DNA from 2 places in the Rossellomorea sp. GCM10028870 genome. Region 1 is predicted to be linked to the other one. Evidence: a T-box and tRNA genes for the amino acid it is inferred to sense, from the RefSeq annotation. Region 1 holds a T-box; the other holds one or more tRNA genes.
What was found. A T-box is a leader RNA that pairs with one kind of tRNA and senses whether it is charged. The one in region 1 lies ahead of tyrS (tyrosine--tRNA ligase), so its partner is inferred to be a tRNA-Tyr.
Positions count from the first base shown of each region.

Region 1 (3,478 bases):
ATATTTCTTCTTTCCGCGGCGAATGATGGTAAATTGTCCTTCGATTTTGTCACCTTCGCCCATCACATGCTGAAGATCCGTGATACGCTCACCGTTGATGTAAATCGCACCGTTCCCAACATCCTCACGTGCCTGACGCTTGGAAGGCGAGATTTTTGCATTGACGAGCAGATCGATTAATCCGACTTCTTCTCCTTTATATTGTTCAAAAGAAGGAACATCTTTGAATCCTTCCAGAATTTCAGAAGCTGATAAAGACTGGATATCACCACTGAATAAAGCTTGTGTAATGCGGATTGCTTGGTCAAGTGCTTCCTCACCGTGAATGAGCTTAGTCATCTCTTCTGCTAACGCCTTTTGCGCCTTGCGTAGGTGTGGCTCCGTATCAACGGACTGAGCCAATGCATCGATTTCTTCATGGGAAAGGAATGTAAAGTATTTCAGGTACTTCACTACATCTGCATCGGCCGCATTGATCCAGAACTGGTAGAACTCGTAAGGAGATGTCTTCTTCGGATCTAACCAAATCGCCCCACTTTCGGTTTTACCAAATTTACTTCCGTCCGCTTTCGTTACGAGTGGAATCGTGAAACCAAATGCCTTCGTTTCTTCTTCATGGGTACGTCTGATCAATTCAAGGCCAGTCGTGATATTTCCCCACTGATCACTTCCACCGATTTGGAGCTTACAATTGTAGTTGTCGTATAGATGATTAAAGTCCAGCGCCTGCAGAATGGTATACGTAAACTCAGTGAACGAAATACCTGATTCTAAGCGTGATGCAATTGTATCTTTCGCCAACATGTAATTCACACCCACGTGCTTACCGAAATCACGAAGGAATGTAACAACATCCATTGCTCCGATCCAGTCATAGTTATTCACCATCACTGCACCATTTTCCCCTTCGAAATCGAAAATGCTTTGGAGCTGCACTTTAATGCTCGCTACATTCCCTTGAATCGCTTCAATTGTCTGCAATTTACGTTCCTCATTTTTCCCACTCGGGTCACCGATCAGGCCAGTTGCTCCCCCCACTAACACGAGAGGACGATGCCCTTGATTCTGAAAGCGTCGCAGTGTTAAAAATGGCAGGAGATGCCCGATATGCATACTGTCTGCTGTTGGATCAATCCCGCAGTAAATGGAGATACTTTCTTTATTCAACAGGTCCTTCAACCCTTCAGCGTCCGTTTGCTGATACGTGATTCCACGCCATTCCAAATCTTTTATCAAATCCATGTTTTTTCCTCCTTTTTTGTAAAACACGCACGGCAATACCCGAAAAAAGACAACAAAAAAGTCCCTGCAAATATGCAGGGACGCTGTCGCGCGGTACCACCCAATTTAAGGAATTACATCCTTCACTCATTAAAGATAACGGCTTTAACCGTTTGCTGCTACTAAAGGTTCACAGCAAAAGCTCCAGGATGTAATTCATCTGCCATTTGTGTCAGTTTACAGCAACCACTGACTCTCTTTTTAACAGGGAAGGCAGACTACTTATTCCTCTCATTGCGATCACACATTCATTTTTTAAGTTCATACATCCAGCTAAGAAGCCAGATCATCAATCATTCGCTATATAAGGTTTTTACCACATTCTAAATAAATAGTCAATAAACCTACTAAAAATACTGCCCGACCAACAACCCTTTTATTTGACTTTTTACGACAGCTCTCTCGTAAATATGCTATAATGGGAATGTTCTGGGGGGAATGATTATATGAAGGAAAAATGGAACAAATTACTTGAAAAACTAGATCCTGCAATCAGGTTCTTTTCAAATACTGGATTTCAAAAACGAGCTAGAATTACATACGGAGTATTTTGGAACCTATCCCTGATACTTGTCGTTCTATTTGTATTAGGCTTTGCATTTGCAGGAGGAGTCGGAGCCGGTTATTTCGCTTCTCTCGTGAAGGAAGAACCGATTCGTCCTTATGACCAAATGAAAAAGGACATTTACAACTATGAAGAAACGTCGCAGCTTTACTTCGCTGATAATGTCTATCTGGGAAAACTCCGGACGGACTTGGAGCGCGAAGAAGTAAAGCTTAAAGATGTCTCCGAAGACCTGCGGAATGCTGTCATTGCAACGGAAGATGAATACTTCAAAGATCATAACGGTGTCGTACCCAAGGCAATCATGCGTGCCGTACTTCAGGAATTCACCAATTCCTCTACCCAATCAGGTGGAAGTACACTCACTCAACAGCTGATCAAAAACCAAATTCTGACGAATGAAGTATCCTTTGAACGAAAAGCGAAGGAAATTCTTCTTGCTTTACGTTTAGAAAGATTTTTTGAGAAAGACGAAATACTGGAAGCGTATCTGAATGTAGCGACTCTTGGTCGTAATTCTTCCGGTCGGAATATCGCCGGTGTCCAATCGGCTGCTCAAGGGATCTTCGGAGTGGACGCCAAAGATTTAACCTTGCCTCAATCTGCTTTCATTGCAGGACTTCCACAAGCTCCTTTCTCTTACACTCCATTCACGAATAACGGAGAAATGAAAGAGAATCTGGAAGCCGGAATGAGCCGTAAAAACACTGTACTCTACAGAATGCACCGGGAAGGTTACATTACGAAAAAAGAGTACAATGATGCTGTTGCCTATGACCTGTCGAAAGATTTCATCAAGGCTAAACCATCACCGAGCGAACAATATCCATGGCTGACAGCTGAACTGGAAAGCAGGGCAGTGGATATTATGACGGATGTACTGGCTGAGAAAGACGGATATTCAAAACAAGACCTTGAAAACAATGATGAGCTTGAAGAAAAATACCGCACGCTCGCGGATCGTAATGTCCGTCAAAGCGGATATGAAATTCATTCAACCATCAATAAAAAAATCTATGATCAAATGCAGAAAACAAAAGATGCCTATGAAATGTATGGTCCTTCTAAGTTTGTAACGGCAACGGACCCTGAAACAGGAGAAGAAGTGGAAGTACAGGAACCGGTTCAGGTCGGAGCGATCATGATTGAAAATAAGACGGGACGCATCATCAGTTTCATCGGCGGCCGTGACTTTAAAACGGAACAAATCAATCATGCCACTCAGGCACTGAGATCGAACGGGTCCACCATGAAGCCATTACTTGCGTATGCCCCGGCACTGGAATACGGATACATTTCACCTGGATCCCCTATTCCTGACGTTGGTGTAAACATCAATGGGTGGACGCCTGAAAACTACTCGCTTAATGAACGCGGACTTTTCCCTGCAAGACATGCACTTGCAGAATCATTGAACTTACCTGCAGTAAGAACATATGCCAATATCTATAACCGAAATCCATTTAAAGAATTCCTTCTGAAAATGGGATTCTCATCACTTAACAGCCGATATGATAATAACCTGTCACTTGCACTGGGAGCCACGACAAGTGGTGTAACAGTCGAAGAAAACGTAAATGCCTACACCACTTTTGCAAACGGCGGAAAATTCATTGATGCCTACATGATTGA
Region 1 covers NZ_JBHTGN010000006.1:94,896-98,373, forward strand. Annotated here, with positions in the region: gene tyrS (tyrosine--tRNA ligase) at 1-1,242, opposite strand, end outside; T-box leader at 1,316-1,525, opposite strand; gene ACFQWC_RS21020 (transglycosylase domain-containing protein) at 1,728-3,478, shown strand, end outside.

Region 2 (3,478 bases), on a different contig from region 1:
TAAAGAATCCGATCCCCGTCATATTCCCGAGTGATGCAAATCCTTTCACAAAGATGAACTGCCAGATGAATCCGAGTAGCAATCCACCAATTACGTTGGGAATAAAAAACACTGTCCGCAAAATGTTTCGCGTCTTCAATGCTGCATTCAGTAAAAGTGCAAACCCGAAACCTATTAAATTACTAATAATCACAGCCGCAAACATAAACTTCGTCGTGAACATAAAGGAATTAAAAAATGTCTTATCATCTGTGAAGATCTTTTTGTAGTTATCAAATCCAACCCACTCTACAACTGAGCTGACACCATTCCATGAGGTAAACGAATAATACACCCCCATCAAAAATGGAAGAATCTGAATCACTAAAAAAAATATAAGTGCCGGTCCAACAAAGGCAGCATACGTCAGCAAGCTCTTATACTTGAACTTCTTCTTCGTAACCGCCTTGATTTGCGCATCTGGGCTTACTGGTCCAGTCTGAATCTTGGTTTCCACCCGTATCACCACCCCTAATAATGTAATCGCTTTCTTACATTATAATGGGAGCGCTTTCTTAAATAGGGGGACTCAATTGACAAAGAAGGTGCAAAATTTTGACTAAATGGGTTTGGGATGGGTTGGTGATGGGTAAATGAAAAGGTTGGGTTTCTTTGGCTTGATAAGGTGAACGTAGGGTACAATGCGATTTTGAAAATAAAATGCTGGAATTGAAAATAAATGTGGTGAATTTGAAAATAAAATTGGAAAGTCGATAATAAATGTAGCAAAGTCGATAATAAAATCGAAAGGTCGATAATAAAATCGAAAGGTCGATAATATATCTGCCAAACTCGATAATAAATCCGAAAAGTCGATAATATATCTGCTAAACTCGATAATAAATTATCAAGTGCCTATAAATCTAGCAGTTATATAGTTATAGAGAGTCGCTTTTTTATGTAAAATTATCATTTTCACTCTAAAATAGTCTTTTTTCAACTCCATTCCTGTACAAAATGCTACTAATACTATCTATAATATTGAAAAACTTCGAATCTCCCCCCTTATCCTACTAAAATAAAGCTGTTACTCATTGATCCACACTAAAATCCACTCATTTATTACATTCTTCCACATTTACCTCCTAAATTTCAGTCTCAGAACAATAAAAAAAGACTTCCTCTAATGAGAAAGTCTATCATATGTAAATTGGAGCGGGTGAAGGGAATCGAACCCTCATCATCAGCTTGGAAGGCTGAGGTTTTACCACTAAACTACACCCGCGAATGGTACCGGTGGCCGGGGTCGAACCGGCACTCCAGAGGAACACGATTTTGAGTCGTGCGCGTCTGCCAATTCCGCCACACCGGCATTACATTTGGAGGCGGCAACCGGATTTGAACCGGTGATCAGGGTTTTGCAGACCCATGCCTTACCACTTGGCTATGCCGCCTTAATATTGGAGCGGAAGACGGGATTCGAACCCGCGACCCCCACCTTGGCAAGGTGGTGTTCTACCACTGAACTACTTCCGCACTACTGGGCTAGCTGGATTCGAACCAACGCATGTCGCAGTCAAAGTGCGATGCCTTACCGCTTGGCTATAGCCCACTGATAGTATATGTCACGGAAATGAAAATGTGACTTTTATGGGGCGACTGATGGGAATCGAACCCACGAATGCCTGAACCACAATCAGGTGCGTTAACCACTTCGCCACAATCGCCATGATAAAATTGGCAGGGGTAGTAGGAATCGAACCCACACCAAAGGTTTTGGAGACCTTCGTTCTACCTTTAAACTATACCCCTATGAAATATAATTGGTTTCCAATGAATCTTCCTGCTATTAGCTGGGGTTCCATACTCCGCTTACGCTAGGAAAAAAATCTTGGTGGAGGGGGGCAGATTCGAACTGCCGAACCCGAAGGAGCGGATTTACAGTCCGCCGCGTTTAGCCACTTCGCTACCCCTCCAAATAGTAAATCACTCGGTTGGTGCCGGCAAGAGGACTTGAACCCCCAACCTACTGATTACAAGTCAGTTGCTCTACCAGTTGAGCTACACCGGCATCAAGTAATAAATGGTGGCTCAGGACGGAATCGAACCGCCGACACATGGATTTTCAGTCCATTGCTCTACCAACTGAGCTACTGAGCCATTATGCAAAATAAATATGGCGGTCCGGACGGGACTCGAACCCGCGACCTCCTGCGTGACAGGCAGGCATTCTAACCAACTGAACTACCGGACCAAAAATTTTCGCGCCTGCAAATTTTTTTACCATGAGTTGCGCCAGCAAAATAACTTTCATTACCTCGCAATAGCGAAAATAACTATCCATGCGTGACTCATTAAGGATTATACTATCCAAAGTCAAAAATGGTATTGCGGGGACAGGATTTGAACCTGCGACCTTCGGGTTATGAGCCCGACGAGCTACCGAACTGCTCCACCCCGCGACGATATGATTTGTTAAGTTAAACTTATAAATTAAGGATGATTATTCAACTCAGCTTATGCTTCGTGAAAAATCATGGTGGAGGATGACGGGATCGAACCGCCGACCCTCTGCTTGTAAGGCAGATGCTCTCCCAGCTGAGCTAATCCTCCATTATATTCATTGTTTTATTTCATTTTTGGAAAAAAGTGTTGGTGACCCATACGGGATTCGAACCCGTGTTACCGCCGTGAAAGGGCGGTGTCTTAACCGCTTGACCAATGGGCCTTAATAAGAAGAAGTGTTATGGCGGAGAGCAAGGGATTTGAACCCTTGAGACAGCGTTAACCGTCTACACGATTTCCAATCGTGCTCCTTCGGCCACTCGGACAGCTCTCCATATAATGGCTCCGCAGGCAAGATTCGAACTTGCGACCGATCGGTTAACAGCCGATAGCTCTACCACTGAGCTACTGCGGAACGATATGCCTGGCGACGTCCTACTCTCACAGGGGGAGATCCCCCAACTACCATCGGCGCTGAAGAGCTTAACTTCCGTGTTCGGCATGGGAACGGGTGTGACCTCTTCGCCATTGTCACCAGACAATTCCTTGTCACTTTTTTAAGGACAAGTATTATTATATCGCGTAGATATATTTTTTCAAGGCTTTTTTTATATTTTCTTATAAAATTTATTCCCTGAAAACTAGATAAAGAATTGATGTCAAGAAAGCCGAATACCGACCAATTGTGCATCTACTTCTTCAAGTAGATACCATTCCAGCTCCGGCGGCTAGAGACTCGAGGTCATTTCAGTTCAATCAGCTGAGGGTAAAAGGCACCCTCTTCTGATTGCCCAAAAATGCTTGTCGTTTCTGGTCAAGCCGCCTCCGCTTTATAGTGTGGTTAAGTCCTCGATCGATTAGTATCAGTCAACTCCACATGTCGCCATGCTTCCATCTCTGACCTATCTACCTAGTCATCTTCTAGGGATCTTACTCACTTACGTGATGGGAAATCTCATCTCGAGGGGGGCTTCATGCTTAGATGCTTTCAGCA
Region 2 covers NZ_JBHTGN010000001.1:2,094,125-2,097,602, forward strand. Annotated here, with positions in the region: gene ACFQWC_RS10760 (carbohydrate ABC transporter permease) at 1-496, opposite strand, end outside; tRNA gene ACFQWC_RS10765 (tRNA-Gly) at 1,191-1,264, opposite strand; tRNA gene ACFQWC_RS10770 (tRNA-Leu) at 1,268-1,351, opposite strand; tRNA gene ACFQWC_RS10775 (tRNA-Cys) at 1,360-1,433, opposite strand; tRNA gene ACFQWC_RS10780 (tRNA-Gly) at 1,441-1,515, opposite strand; tRNA gene ACFQWC_RS10785 (tRNA-Gln) at 1,520-1,591, opposite strand; tRNA gene ACFQWC_RS10790 (tRNA-His) at 1,631-1,706, opposite strand; tRNA gene ACFQWC_RS10795 (tRNA-Trp) at 1,718-1,791, opposite strand; tRNA gene ACFQWC_RS10800 (tRNA-Tyr) at 1,872-1,955, opposite strand; tRNA gene ACFQWC_RS10805 (tRNA-Thr) at 1,975-2,050, opposite strand; tRNA gene ACFQWC_RS10810 (tRNA-Phe) at 2,064-2,139, opposite strand; tRNA gene ACFQWC_RS10815 (tRNA-Asp) at 2,157-2,233, opposite strand; tRNA gene ACFQWC_RS10820 (tRNA-Met) at 2,368-2,441, opposite strand; tRNA gene ACFQWC_RS10825 (tRNA-Val) at 2,517-2,592, opposite strand; tRNA gene ACFQWC_RS10830 (tRNA-Glu) at 2,633-2,707, opposite strand; tRNA gene ACFQWC_RS10835 (tRNA-Ser) at 2,727-2,818, opposite strand; tRNA gene ACFQWC_RS10840 (tRNA-Asn) at 2,825-2,899, opposite strand; rRNA gene rrf (5S ribosomal RNA) at 2,907-3,023, opposite strand; partial or broken rRNA gene ACFQWC_RS10850 (23S ribosomal RNA) at 3,322-3,478, opposite strand, start outside.
Region 2: it has a tRNA-Tyr gene. The T-box ahead of tyrS (tyrosine--tRNA ligase) is inferred to sense a tRNA for this amino acid. The anticodon was not compared.